DNA from 2 places in the Solibacillus sp. FSL K6-1554 genome. Region 2 is predicted to be linked to the other one. Evidence: a T-box and tRNA genes for the amino acid it is inferred to sense, from the RefSeq annotation. Region 2 holds a T-box; the other holds one or more tRNA genes.

Region 1 (7,208 bases), 490 kb from region 2:
ACACTTGCCTTTTTACGTTGGATTGTCGCCTTTCTCGTATTTTTCCCAATCGCTTACAACCGGACGAAAAAAGAATGGCCTGCGCTGAAACAGCATTGGGGTGCTGTCATCATTTTAGCAATAACAGGAGTTGCCGCATTCAATACACTCGTCTACATCGGCTTGCATGATACAACATCCATTAATGCATCTTTAATGAATTCATCAACACCGATTATTATATACATACTGAGCTTTATCTTTTTAAAAGAACGGTTAACGAAGTTCCAAATGATCGGCACACTGCTTTCTTTAGCCGGAGTGCTCTTTATTATATCCGGAGGCTCATTACAAATCCTGCTTTCATTTTCATTCAACAAAGGGGACTTGATCGTTTTGATTGCGGTAGTGTGCTGGAGTTTCTATTCATTACTCATTAAAAAGTACGCAGGTAAGCTGCCGGGTTATTCTACGTTTTTAGTGACGATTGCAATCGGAGCTATTATGTTACTGCCGTTCGCAGTATATGAACTACTAACAACATCACAAGCAATCGTATGGAACGCTTCGACAATTGGGGCGATTTTTTATGTAGGGATCATTGCTTCGATAGTTGCCTTTTTAAGCTGGAACAATGGCGTTGTCTCATTAGGAGCAAACAAAGCAGGAATCTATCTAAACTTCATTCCTCTATTTGCCACAATCTTTGCTGTACTGTTTTTAAATGAGCAACTCCTCATCGCTCAAGTAATCGGAGGCATTGCGGTAATTACAGGAGTATTTATTTCATCGATCAAATAAAGGAGTGCACAATGTATGCACTCCTTTACCTTATTTTACATCTGTATAAATAACCGTCACATCTGGATGGTTGTGCAGTGCGCTCGCAGGGAAATCTTCTGTTACGACACCGCTGCGTAAACGTTCAAATGCCTCCTGTTTTGATGCACCTGAAATTAATAATACAATCTTTTTAGAACTTAAAATCGTTTTGATTCCCATTGTAATGGCATGTGTCGGCACATCATCAATTGAATCAAAATAGACTTGATTCGCTTCACGTGTAGACTGTGCAAGCTCTACAATATTTGTACCTAAATCAAAAGGAGTTCCAGGTTCATTAAAACCGATATGTCCATTTACACCAATTCCTAAAAGCTGTATATCAATATTTCCTGCCGCATTAATCAATGCATCATATTCAGCGGCAGCTTTTTCTAAATTCGACTTATTACCAGCTGGTAAATAAATATTTTCCCGTTTCATATCGATATGATTAAACAGGTTATAGTCCATATAATAATGGTAGCTCGCTTCATTTGCCGGATTAATACCGATATATTCATCCAAGTTGAAAGACTTTGCCTGTTTAAAAGATATTTCGCCTGCCTTATACGCAGCTACAAGCTTTTTATAAAAGCCTTCCGGGGTACCTCCTGTAGCCATTCCAAATACCGTTGAACTATCCTTTTTTAATTGATCTATAAAAATCGTTGCGGCAATTTTACTCAACTCATCATAGTTTGCCGCTTCAATCCACTTCAAATTTGTTGCTACATTCATTTGTTTAATTCCCTACTTCCTCGCTATTTTCCATAATTTATATCACTTAAATAAAATACGTTTTTTTAAAATTCATTCCTAACATCACTATGTTAATTTTATAGTAAATAATTTTAATACGCCAGAAAAAACGTGCAGGATTTTCTGGAAAACATACTAATTTCCTTTGTATATAATATGATATTCTCCCATACTAATCTCCCAATATTCCGTACGCAGACTTTATTTTTCTCATTATCATATAAAAGAATCGATGAATCTATTCTTTCCTAATTTCACTTATAAATACCACTGTTGAAGTCGGATTCTATAATCTATTCTATGCTCTTTAAAAAGATTATGGGACTTTATATATCGATTATAAAAATAAAAAAAGACTTCACAGTATGAACTGTGAAGTCTTTTTTTCAGATACCGAGTGTGGGACTTGAACCCACACGCCTCGCGGCAACGGATTTTGAGTCCGTCGTGTCTGCCATTCCACCAACTCGGCAAAATAAGGTAAAAAAAAATCGGTTTCTCCGATTAAATAAAATATGGAGGCGGCAACCGGATTTGAACCGGTGATAAAGGTGTTGCAGACCTGTGCCTTACCACTTGGCTATGCCGCCATATTTGGAGCGGAAGACGAGGTTCGAACTCGCGACCCCCACCTTGGCAAGGTGGTGTTCTACCACTGAACTACTTCCGCAAAATAAAAAAATGGCTGGGGTACCTGGATTCGAACCAGGGCATGACGGAATCAAAATCCGTTGCCTTACCGCTTGGCTATACCCCAAATATTTAAATTATGATATAGAATGGGGCGACTGATGGGAATCGAACCCACGAATGCCTGAACCACAATCAGGTGCGTTAACCACTTCGCCACAACCGCCACTATATTATAATTTTAACACTTAAACCTAAATAAAAATGGGGCGACTGATGGGAATCGAACCCACGAATGCCTGAACCACAATCAGGTGCGTTAACCACTTCGCCACAACCGCCACTATATTATTTTAAGTATTTTTAAGTTATTTGGCAGGGGCAGTAGGAATCGAACCCACACTGACGGTTTTGGAGACCGTAGTTCTACCTTTAAACTATGCCCCTATCAAAAGGATGGTGGAGGGGGACGGATTCGAACCGCCGAACCCTAAGGAGCGGATTTACAGTCCGCCGCGTTTAGCCACTTCGCTACCCCTCCAGGTAATGGTGCCGGCGAAAGGAGTCGAACCCTCGACCTACTGATTACAAGTCAGTTGCTCTACCAACTGAGCTACACCGGCAAAAATATGGTGGGTTTGGACGGAATCGAACCGCCGACACTTAGAGCTTCAATCTAATGCTCTACCAACTGAGCTACAAACCCACAAATTAATTTTTTAAAAAAATGGCGGTCCCGACCGGGATCGAACCGGCGATCTCCTGCGTGACAGGCAGGCATGTTAACCGCTACACCACGGGACCATTTGGTTGCGGGGGCAGGACTTGAACCTGCGACCTTCGGGTTATGAGCCCGACGAGCTACCACTGCTCCACCCCGCGATAATACTATTTGTTTAATGGTGGAGGATGACGGGCTCGAACCGCCGACCCCCTGCTTGTAAGGCAGGTGCTCTCCCAGCTGAGCTAATCCTCCAATGCTGGATACTACTTATGTATCTTTTGGTGACCCGTACGGGATTCGAACCCGTGTTACCGCCGTGAAAGGGCGGTGTCTTAACCACTTGACCAACGGGCCTCTTTATAAATTAAGCCTGGCGGAGAGTAAGGGATTTGAACCCTTGATGCAGGGTTACCCGCATACACGATTTCCAATCGTGCTCCTTCGGCCACTCGGACAACTCTCCAAGATTTAATGGCTCCGAAGGCAGGACTCGAACCTGCGACCTGCCGGTTAACAGCCGGATGCTCTACCAACTGAGCTACTTCGGAATAATTCTATAACAGCCTAGCGACGTCCTACTCTCACAGGGGGAAGCCCCCAACTACCATCGGCGCTAAAGAGCTTAACTTCCGTGTTCGGTATGGGAACGGGTGTGACCTCTTTGCCATCATCACTAGACTATTTAATCGAAAGACATTATTTATTATATCATACTTTTCTTATTTGTCAAGTATTTTTATAATAATTTTTCATTCTTTCAAAACTGGATAAACGTTTCATTGAATTGAGCAATAAAATGTGGTTAAGTCCTCGACCGATTAGTATTCGTCAGCTGCATGCGTCACCGCACTTCCACCTCGAACCTATCTACCTGATCGTCTTTCAGGGGTCTTACTTACTTGCGTAATGGGAAATCTCATCTTGAGGGGGGCTTCATGCTTAGATGCTTTCAGCACTTATCCCGTCCATACATAGCTACCCAGCGATGCCTTTGGCAAGACAACTGGTACACCAGCGGTATGTCCATCCCGGTCCTCTCGTACTAAGGACAGCTCCTCTCAAATTTCCTACGCCCACGACGGATAGGGACCGAACTGTCTCACGACGTTCTGAACCCAGCTCGCGTACCGCTTTAATGGGCGAACAGCCCAACCCTTGGGACCGACTACAGCCCCAGGATGCGATGAGCCGACATCGAGGTGCCAAACCTCCCCGTCGATGTGGACTCTTGGGGGAGATAAGCCTGTTATCCCCGGGGTAGCTTTTATCCGTTGAGCGATGGCCCTTCCATGCGGAACCACCGGATCACTAAGCCCGTCTTTCGACCCTGCTCGACTTGTAGGTCTCGCAGTCAAGCTCCCTTATGCCTTTACACTCTACGAATGATTTCCAACCATTCTGAGGGAACCTTTGGGCGCCTCCGTTACTCTTTAGGAGGCGACCGCCCCAGTCAAACTGTCCGCCTGACACTGTCTCCTACCCCGCTAAGGGGCATGGGTTAGAAGTTCAATACAACCAGGGTAGTATCCCACCGACGCCTCCTTCGAAGCTGGCGCTCCGAGATCTCTGGCTCCTACCTATCCTGTACAAGTTGTACCAAAATTCAATATCAGGCTACAGTAAAGCTCCACGGGGTCTTTCCGTCCTGTCGCGGGTAACCTGCATCTTCACAGGTACTATAATTTCACCGAGTCTCTCGTTGAGACAGTGCCCAGATCGTTACGCCTTTCGTGCGGGTCGGAACTTACCCGACAAGGAATTTCGCTACCTTAGGACCGTTATAGTTACGGCCGCCGTTTACTGGGGCTTCAATTCACAGCTTCGCTTGCGCTAACCGCTCCTCTTAACCTTCCAGCACCGGGCAGGCGTCAGCCCCTATACGTCACCTTACGGTTTTGCAGAGACCTGTGTTTTTGCTAAACAGTCGCCTGGGCCTATTCACTGCGGCTTCTCTAGGCTATGCACCCAAAGAAGCACCCCTTCTCCCGAAGTTACGGGGTCATTTTGCCGAGTTCCTTAACGAGAGTTCTCTCGCACACCTTAGGATTCTCTCCTCGACTACCTGTGTCGGTTTGCGGTACGGGCACCTCTCACCTCGATAGAGGCTTTTCTTGGCAGTGTGAAATCAGGAACTTCGCTCATACGAGCTCGTCATCACAGCTCAACGTTATAGTATGCGGATTTGCCTACATACACGCCTTACTGCTTGAACACGCGCAACCAACGGCGTGCTTACCCTATCCTACTGCGTCCCCCCATTTCTCAAACGGTGAGGAGGTGGTACAGGAATATCAACCTGTTGTCCATCGCCTACGCCTATCGGCCTCGGCTTAGGTCCCGACTAACCCTGAGCGGACGAGCCTTCCTCAGGAAACCTTAGTCATACGGTGCATGGGATTCTCACCCATGTTTCGCTACTCATACCGGCATTCTCACTTCTAACCGCTCCACCAGTCCTTCCGGTCTGACTTCAACGCTGTTAGAACGCTCTCCTACCACGCATACTCAAAGTATGCATCCACAGCTTCGGTGAATCGTTTAGCCCCGATACATTTTCGGCGCAGCGTCACTCGACCAGTGAGCTATTACGCACTCTTTAAATGATGGCTGCTTCTAAGCCAACATCCTGGTTGTCTAAGCAACGCCACATCCTTTTCCACTTAACGATTACTTGGGGACCTTAGCTGGTGGTCTGGGCTGTTTCCCTCTTGACTACGGATCTTATCACTCGCAGTCTGACTCCCGTGTATAAATATCCGGCATTCGGAGTTTGTCTGAATTCGGTAAAGCGAGATGCCCCCCTAGTCCAAACAGTGCTCTACCTCCGGTATTCTCAATCACGAGGCTAGCCCTAAAGCTATTTCGGAGAGAACCAGCTATCTCCAGGTTCGATTGGAATTTCTCCGCTACCCACACCTCATCCCCGCACTTTTCAACGTGCGTGGGTTCGGGCCTCCAGTGAGTGTTACCTCACCTTCACCCTGGACATGGGTAGATCACCTGGTTTCGGGTCTACGACCACGTACTAATTCGCCCTATTCAGACTCGCTTTCGCTGCGGCTCCGTCTTCTCAACTTAACCTCGCACGTAATCGTAACTCGCCGGTTCATTCTACAAAAGGCACGCTATCACCCATTAACGGGCTCTAACTACTTGTAGGCACACGGTTTCAGGATCTATTTCACTCCCCTTCCGGGGTGCTTTTCACCTTTCCCTCACGGTACTGGTTCACTATCGGTCACTAGGTAGTATTTAGCCTTGGGAGATGGTCCTCCCGGATTCCGACGGAATTTCACGTGTTCCGCCGTACTCAGGATCCACTCTGGAGGGAATGAACTTTTGACTACAGGGCTTTTACCTTGTTTCGCGGACCTTTCCAAGTCGCTTCGTCTAATTCATTCTTTTGTAACTCCGTATAGAGTGTCCTACAACCCCAAAGAGCAAGCTCTTTGGTTTGGGCTCTTCCCGTTTCGCTCGCCGCTACTCAGGGAATCGAATTTTCTTTCTGTTCCTGCAGGTACTTAGATGTTTCAGTTCCCTGCGTCTGTCTTCAACACGCTATGAATTCACGTGAAGATACTATCCGATTAAAGATAGTGGGTTCCCCCATTCGGAAATCCCCGGATCAAAGCTTACTTACAGCTCCCCGAGGCATATCGGTGTTAGTGCCGTCCTTCATCGACTCCTAGTGCCAAGGCATCCACCGTGCGCCCTTATTAACTTAACCAAAAGTTAACACTTAGATCAGAGATCTAAGATTTAAGTTTACACGTCAATTGCTTGACTTGTTTAAAAATCTATAAAATAGAAATTTGATTTATTGCTTTCAATGTCGTTTTATCCAGTTTTCAAAGAACGAAGCAGCTGACTTCAATCACATCGTGAGAAGCTTCACTGATTTTGCTTCATGCAGCTTTGCGACGTAAGCGCAAGCGTCAGGAGCAAGGTTTGAAGTATTTCATTCATTTAAGAATGAACCTTCAAAACTGAACAGCAACCGTTAATGTTTCATTCCCCGAAGGAATGATTCCGAAAAATCCTTAGAAAGGAGGTGATCCAGCCGCACCTTCCGATACGGCTACCTTGTTACGACTTCACCCCAATCATCTATCCCACCTTCGGCGGCTGGCTCCATAAAGGTTACCTCACCGACTTCGGGTGTTACAAACTCTCGTGGTGTGACGGGCGGTGTGTACAAGGCCCGGGAACGTATTCACCGCGGCATGCTGATCCGCGATTACTAGCGATTCCGGCTTCATGTAGGCGAGTTGCAGCCTACAATCCGAACTGA
Region 2 (7,208 bases):
CCGAATAGACCGATTGCAGACGGATCAACAGTAGTAATTTTTACTTCTTTTGCAGTATTCAAAACGTATTCTCCTCTTCTAGGTTTAAATATTATATTAATATAATATATTCATTAGTTTGTTTAAACTACAGGGAACGGGAATTTAGAATGAGGTACTTCATTATTGAATTTATATCGCGCAAATCTAACTAAAAAAAATAGGGAATAATCTAAAAAAATGGGTAAAATCCTAATATTGGAATGCAATTGGCGTTTGTTGTTTATTTACCCTTGCTTTTGGTACCTGGGCTTCGCATGAATGAAACTTTAGATGTATAATTATTAATTGGAGGTGAAACAAATGTTGAAGAAAATAATTCAAGTAGCATTTTTATTTATCGGTGGAGCATTAGGCCTCATTTTCTTACCGCCATTATATGCATTCATGAACTTATCATCCAATCCTTGGCTTAATAATCCATATTTCAGTGTTGCGATAGGTGCTGCTTTGTTATTCGTTTTATCGTTTGCATTATCTGATTACTTTGTGAAATTAATTACTTGGTTAGAGGAAGTATTATTCAAATTGCCTGCAGCGGATTTATTATTTGGTACGCTCGGTTTAATCGTAGGATTATGTGTAGCAACATTGGTCGGTGTCGCGATCAATCAAATGAACATTCCGGTTATTACCGCTGTTGTTCCTGCTATTTTATCCATTGTTCTTGGTTATCTTGGTTTCCGGTTAGGCTTTAGTAAACGGGATGAGCTGTTGCAGATTTTTTCCGGGAAATCGACGAAAAAGCGTCAGAGTGACGGTTCTGTCAAGGAAGTTCAGGATCAGGAGCAGTATAAATTACTTGATACAAGTGTCATTATTGATGGCCGTATTGCTGATATTTCAGCAACAGGGTTTGTTGAAGGGGTTTTAGTTGTACCTCAGTTTGTATTGACGGAACTACAGCATATCGCGGATTCATCTGATACATTGAAGCGTACGCGTGGTCGCAGGGGTCTAGATATTTTAAAACGGCTTCAGGACGAACGTGCGTCGAAGGTACTTATTACGGAAGTTGATTTTGAAGATGTGTCTGAAGTGGATTTAAAGTTGGTTCGATTAGCCAAAAACATGAGTGCCCAAATACTGACGAATGATTTCAACTTAAATAAGGTCTGTGAACTGCACCGTGTACAAGTATTGAATATTAATGATTTGGCAAATGCGGTGAAACCGGTCGTAATTCCGGGTGAAGATATGCAAGTCGTAGTCATTAAAGACGGGAAAGAACACAATCAAGGTGTGGCCTATTTAGATGACGGTACAATGATTGTAGTAGAAGGCGGCCGAAGCTATATTGGCCAGGCAATTACAGTGACGGTAACGAGCGTACTTCAAACATCGGCAGGGCGTATGATTTTCGCCAAGCCAAAAGAGGATTAGGATGTGAAGCATTTTGCGTTATGAAGTCGTTTTGCCGGCAGCAGGAAGCGGAAAGCGCATGGGTGCCGGGCAAAATAAATTATTTTTAAACTTAGCGGATAAACCGATTTTAGTTCATACACTTCTTGTTTTTGAACATGATGAAAACTGTACAGGAATTTGGCTTGCCGTAAAAGATGAGGAACGGCCATTTATCCAGGCGCTCATTGATAAACATAATATTACAAAAGTAAAAGGCCTGCCGACAGGTGGTGAAGAACGCCAACATTCAGTGCATTCGTGCATAAAAGAAATGAGTGCAGTGGATGTTGTCCTTGTTCATGATGCTGCAAGACCTTTTATTACTATTCCGAAAATTACCGAACTTGCAAAAGTCGCTTATGAAAAAGGAGCGGCTATTGCAGGAGTTCGTGCGAAAGATACGATGAAGGTCGTCCATAACGGTCTTATTAAAGAAACCGTTGACCGGGAGTCTTTATGGATGGTTCAAACACCACAAGCGTTCCGTTATGATTTACTGGCAGAAGCTGAGGATGTAGCTGAAAAGGTGGGTTTTTTAGGAACGGATGAAGCGATGCTCGTGGAGCGTTTAGGACATGATATTCATATTGTGGAATGCAGTTATGAAAATGTAAAAATGACAACGCAGGAAGATCTGATTTTTGGGGAAGCTATTTTAAAACAACGAAAATAGAAGATACCTTGAAAAGAAAATAGGTTTGCGAGGCTTTTTTCGGACAAGTTGATTATACTAATGATAATGAGATTACCAGAAAGAAGGTGAAGGCTAGCTTACTTTGTAGGCTAGCAACGATATGTTTCGAATTGGACAAGGGTTTGACGTTCACGAATTTGCAGAAGGACGTCCATTAATTTTAGGTGGTATTACAATTCCACATGAGCGCGGTTTAGTAGGTCATTCAGATGCCGATGTACTTTTACATACAGTAACAGACGCGGCATTAGGTGCAATTGGTGAGGGGGATATCGGCCGTCACTTCCCTGATACAGATCCGGAGTGGAAAGATGCAGATTCAGCGAAGTTACTTGAACACATCTGGAAGATGGTTGAAGAGCGCGGATATAAATTAGGCAATGTGGATTGTACGATTATGGCACAGCGTCCGAAAATGGCCCCATATATTTCACAGATGCAAAACCGTATCGCACAACTACTGAATGCGGAACCTTCGCAAGTTAATGTAAAAGCGACAACAACAGAGAAGTTAGGTTTTGTTGGCCGTGAAGAAGGAATTGCAGCAATGGCAACGATTCTTTTAGTAAAAGCATAAAGTGCGATAAAATTGAGGGCGTGTGTCAAAAATCGGCACACGCTACTTTAATTTAATAACTTACAGTGGTAGAATGGTTAAAGTTTAAAAGACATCTATTGTGCCGATATTGGACAATATAATGTCCGTTCATATCCATATAAAAGTAAACTTTTTATATGCGGAAAAGGTAGAGCGTTTTGACGCTAAAATTAGGAGGCAATATTATGACGAAAACAGTTCGCGTTCGTTATGCACCATCGCCAACAGGATTCTTACATATCGGTGGCGCACGTACAGCTTTATTCAATTATTTATATGCAAAACATCACAACGGTACTTTTGTAGTACGTATTGAAGATACAGATATTGAGCGTAATGTAGAGGGCGGGGAAGCTTCTCAACTTGATAACTTACGCTGGTTAGGCATTACTCCAGATGAGTCCGTTGATATCGGTGGCCCATATGCACCTTACCGTCAAATGGAACGTCTTGATATTTATAAAGAGCATGCAGAAAAAATGCTGGAAAACGGACAAGCGTATAAATGTTTCTGTACTTCAGAAGAGCTTGAAGCATCACGCGAAAAACAAAAAGCACAAGGTGTTGCAGCACCTGCATATGATGGGAAATGCCGTCATTTAACAGCAGAGGAAGTTGCAGAAAAAGAGGCTGCTGGTATCCCGCACACAATTCGTATGCGTGTTCCGGAAAATGTTACGTATAAGTTCACTGATTTAGTTCGCGGCGAAGTATCGTTCGAATCAAAAGATATCGGCGACTGGGTACTTGTAAAAGCAAACGGTATTCCAACGTATAATTATGCCGTAGTTCTGGATGACCACTTCATGGAAATTACACATGTATTCCGTGGGGAAGAGCATTTATCAAACACACCAAAACAAATGATGATTTTTGACGCATTCGGATGGGAATATCCGCAATATGGTCATATGACATTAATCGTAAATGAAGAGCGCAAGAAATTATCGAAACGTGATGAATCAATCATCCAGTTCGTTACACAATACAAGGACCTTGGTTACTTACCGGAAGCGATGTTTAACTTCTTTGCATTGCTTGGCTGGTCACCGGAAGGAGAAGAGGAAATCTTCTCACATGACGAATTTGTAAAGCTGTTTGATGAAAAACGCTTATCAAAATCACCATCTATGTTCGATAAAACAAAACTAACATGGATGAACAACCAATATATTAAAAAAATGTCTCATGAAGAGGTAGTTGCTTTAGCATTGCCACACTTGCAAAAAGCAGGCTTACTTCCAGAAGAGCTGTCAGAAGAGCAACATGCATGGGCTTCTGATTTAATCGCGCTTTACCATGAGCAAATGAGCTTCGGTGCAGAAATCGTAGAATTATCGAGCCAATTTTTCACAGAAGAAATTGCATATGATGAAGAAGCAAATGAAGTGTTAGCGGGTGAAACTGTGCCGGCTGTTATGGCTTCATTTAAAACTCAATTAGAAGCTTTAGAAACTTTTGATGCCGCTTCAATTAAAGCGGCGATTAAAGCTGTGCAAAAAGAAACGGGTGTAAAAGGTAAAAATCTGTTTATGCCAATCCGTGTTGTGACGACTGGTCAAACACATGGTCCGGAATTACCGAATGCCATTGCTTTAATCGGCAAGGAAAAAACAATTGCACGTGTTGAAAAATTTGCAAAGTAATCCATTTTGTATCTAGGGAGCTTACTTAACAGTTCTCTAGAATGGATAAAATGATTGATTTCTCTGAAAATAGATGTAAAATGAATATAATTCTATAAGTGATAGCACGTTGAGAAGGAGAAGTACGCTGCGCACCCCTTATTAGAGAGGATCACCACCGGCTGAAAGTGATCCAGGTTAAGGCAAAGCTGAAATGCACCTTTGAGTATTTAACTGAATTTGCAGTAGGTTAAATCGATTTGTCCACGTTACAGGACTTTAAGCGGAAAAAGTATGGCTACTTTTTCAACCAGAGTGGAACCGCGCATCTAGCGTCTCTGTCACCTTCTTTAGGTGATGGAGACGCTTTTTTCATTGGAATGACAAATTAATCCAATAAACATCGAAAAGAGCACTATGAAAAAGGAGAGGCAATATGACGATTCAAATCTTCAATTCGTTGACAAGACAAAAAGAACCATTTATTCCGTTGGAGGAAGGCAAAGTAAAAATGTATGTATGCGGACCGACTGTATACAATTACATTCATATTGGGAATTCCCGTCCGGTAATTGTCTATGATACAGTACGCCGCTATTTACAGTATGCAGGCTATGAGGTGAAATTCGTTTCGAACTTTACCGATGTGGATGACAAAATTATTAAAGCAGCAAATGAATTAGGTGAAGAAACTTCTGTCTTAACAGATCGCTTTATCGCTGCTTACTTTGAAGATATTACGGCGCTTGGATGCCAAAAGGCGGATGCCCATCCACGTGTAACAGAGCATATGGATGATATTATCGAGTTTATAAAAGTGCTGATCGACAAAGGCTACGCATATGAATCCCAAGGCGATGTTTATTATCGTACACGTAAATTCAATGGCTACGGTAAGTTAAGTCACCAATCTATCGATGATTTAAAAGTAGGAGCACGTATTGAAGCCGGCGAGAAAAAGGAAGACCCGTTGGATTTCGCATTATGGAAAGCGGCGAAAGCAGGCGAAATTAAGTGGGCATCACCATGGGGAGAAGGACGTCCAGGATGGCATATTGAGTGTTCTGTAATGGCACGCGAGCATTTAGGTGATACAATCGATATTCACGCAGGCGGACAGGATTTAACATTCCCTCACCATGAAAACGAAATTGCCCAATCTGAAGCGCATAATGATAAAACATTCGCGCGTTATTGGATGCATAACGGCTATATTAATATTGATAATGAAAAAATGTCAAAATCACTGGGCAACTTTATATTAGTGAATGATATCCGCCAGCAAATTGACCCGCAAGTGTTGCGTTTCTTTATGCTGTCTGTTCATTACCGTAATCCGATCAACTTCGCTCAGGACTTAGTGGAAGCAGCGAAAAATGGTTTAGACCGTATTCGTACATCTTATACGAATGTGGAGCACCGTCTCACATCTTCTGCAAGTTTAGGGGATAACAGTGAACAATGGCTTGAAAAAATTGGTCAGATTAAAGTTGATTTCGAAAACGCGATGAATGATGACTTTAATACAGCAAATGCGGTTTCGGCGCTATTTGAACTTTCTCATATTGCCAATGTGTATTTAAACGAAGCAAATACGGATAAAGAAGTATTGCAGGCAATTTTAACGATGTTTGATACAATTGGAAATGTACTAGGTATTCATATAAAAGTAGAAGCAGGCTTACTCGATGAAGAAATCGAGGCATTAATTGAGGAACGTAACCAAGCCCGCAAAAACCGTGATTTCGCTCGTTCAGATGAAATCCGTGACCAGCTGCTGGGCATGGATATTGTGCTTGAAGACACTCGTCAAGGTACACGCTGGAAACGAGGACAGTAAATGCAAAATTTAACACCACATGATGTCATACAGCTAAATGCACTGGCGCTCGCTTATATGGGCGACGCCGTGCTGGAACAAAGAATTCGGGAACATTTAATATTGTCGGGCCGCGCAAAGCCTAACACATTGCATAAAGAGGCGACGAAATATGTTTCGGCCAAGTCCCAGTCCAATATTGTACATCGTATGATCGAAGAAAATTATTTAACAGAAGAAGAGCAAGCTGTTTTCCGCAGAGGACGCAATGCCAAATCAGGATCTGTTCCGAAAAACACAGATGTACGCACATATCGTAATAGCTCAGGATTTGAAGCGGTTTTAGGCTTCCTATTCCTCAGCAATGAACATCATCGCGCAAATGAAATAATCGATTACGCAATCGAAATTGTCGAACAGGCAAAAGGAGTGTAACTATGGCAGAGAAAAGACAGCCAAGTCGTAAACCAAGAGATTTTAAAGGGCGCGATAAAAAAGCAGATACTTTTAAAACTCATGAGAAAAAGCAACAAGAAAAACCGCAATCTGCTCAGGAAGAAGTAACAGGAGAAATGATTGCAGGAAAAAACCCAGTACTTGAAGCACTTCGCTCCGGCCGTGAAATCAATAAGTTATGGATTGCTGAAGGCGTTAAGAAAACGGGTGTACAGGAGTTAATGGACTTAGCGAAAGAGCAAGGTGTCCTCGTGCAGTTTGTACCAAAGCAAAAAGTCGATAAGCTTGCAGAAAATCATCAGGGGATTGTGGCATCGGTCGCGGCATATGACTATGCAGAATTGGATGATTTATTTAACGTAGCGAAGGCAAAAAATGAAGACCCGTTCTTTTTAATATTGGACGAGTTGGAAGATCCGCATAACCTAGGATCGATTATGCGTACGGCAGATGCGATCGGTGCACACGGTATCATTATTCCGAAGCGTCGTGCAGTAGGTTTAACAGCAGTAGTTGCTAAAGCTTCCACAGGTGCTATCGAGCATGTACCTGTTGTGCGTGTGACCAATTTGG

What was found. A T-box is a leader RNA that pairs with one kind of tRNA and senses whether it is charged. The one in region 2 lies ahead of cysS (cysteine--tRNA ligase), so its partner is inferred to be a tRNA-Cys.
Region 1: it encodes a tRNA-Cys, which carries the amino acid that the T-box ahead of cysS (cysteine--tRNA ligase) is inferred to sense. The anticodon was not compared.

Annotation. Positions count from the first base shown of each region.
Region 1 is NZ_JBBOSS010000001.1:3,469,186-3,476,393, forward strand. It holds gene MHB58_RS17275 (DMT family transporter) at 1-780, shown strand, start outside; gene nagB (glucosamine-6-phosphate deaminase) at 811-1,542, opposite strand; tRNA gene MHB58_RS17285 (tRNA-Leu) at 1,955-2,035, opposite strand; tRNA gene MHB58_RS17290 (tRNA-Cys) at 2,080-2,153, opposite strand; tRNA gene MHB58_RS17295 (tRNA-Gly) at 2,159-2,233, opposite strand; tRNA gene MHB58_RS17300 (tRNA-Gln) at 2,246-2,320, opposite strand; tRNA gene MHB58_RS17305 (tRNA-His) at 2,344-2,419, opposite strand; tRNA gene MHB58_RS17310 (tRNA-His) at 2,459-2,534, opposite strand; tRNA gene MHB58_RS17315 (tRNA-Trp) at 2,567-2,640, opposite strand; tRNA gene MHB58_RS17320 (tRNA-Tyr) at 2,651-2,734, opposite strand; tRNA gene MHB58_RS17325 (tRNA-Thr) at 2,741-2,816, opposite strand; tRNA gene MHB58_RS17330 (tRNA-Phe) at 2,824-2,899, opposite strand; tRNA gene MHB58_RS17335 (tRNA-Asp) at 2,922-2,997, opposite strand; tRNA gene MHB58_RS17340 (tRNA-Met) at 3,001-3,075, opposite strand; tRNA gene MHB58_RS17345 (tRNA-Val) at 3,094-3,169, opposite strand; tRNA gene MHB58_RS17350 (tRNA-Glu) at 3,197-3,271, opposite strand; tRNA gene MHB58_RS17355 (tRNA-Ser) at 3,289-3,380, opposite strand; tRNA gene MHB58_RS17360 (tRNA-Asn) at 3,390-3,465, opposite strand; rRNA gene rrf (5S ribosomal RNA) at 3,480-3,595, opposite strand; rRNA gene MHB58_RS17370 (23S ribosomal RNA) at 3,716-6,644, opposite strand; rRNA gene MHB58_RS17375 (16S ribosomal RNA) at 6,962-7,208, opposite strand, start outside.
Region 2 is NZ_JBBOSS010000001.1:3,955,993-3,963,200, reverse strand. It holds partial or broken gene MHB58_RS19790 (acetate uptake transporter) at 1-62, opposite strand, end outside; gene MHB58_RS19785 (PIN/TRAM domain-containing protein) at 343-1,422, shown strand; gene ispD (2-C-methyl-D-erythritol 4-phosphate cytidylyltransferase) at 1,436-2,116, shown strand; gene ispF (2-C-methyl-D-erythritol 2,4-cyclodiphosphate synthase) at 2,238-2,714, shown strand; gene gltX (glutamate--tRNA ligase) at 2,921-4,381, shown strand; T-box leader at 4,482-4,703, shown strand; gene cysS (cysteine--tRNA ligase) at 4,797-6,200, shown strand; gene MHB58_RS19760 (Mini-ribonuclease 3) at 6,201-6,614, shown strand; gene rlmB (23S rRNA (guanosine(2251)-2'-O)-methyltransferase RlmB) at 6,617-7,208, shown strand, end outside.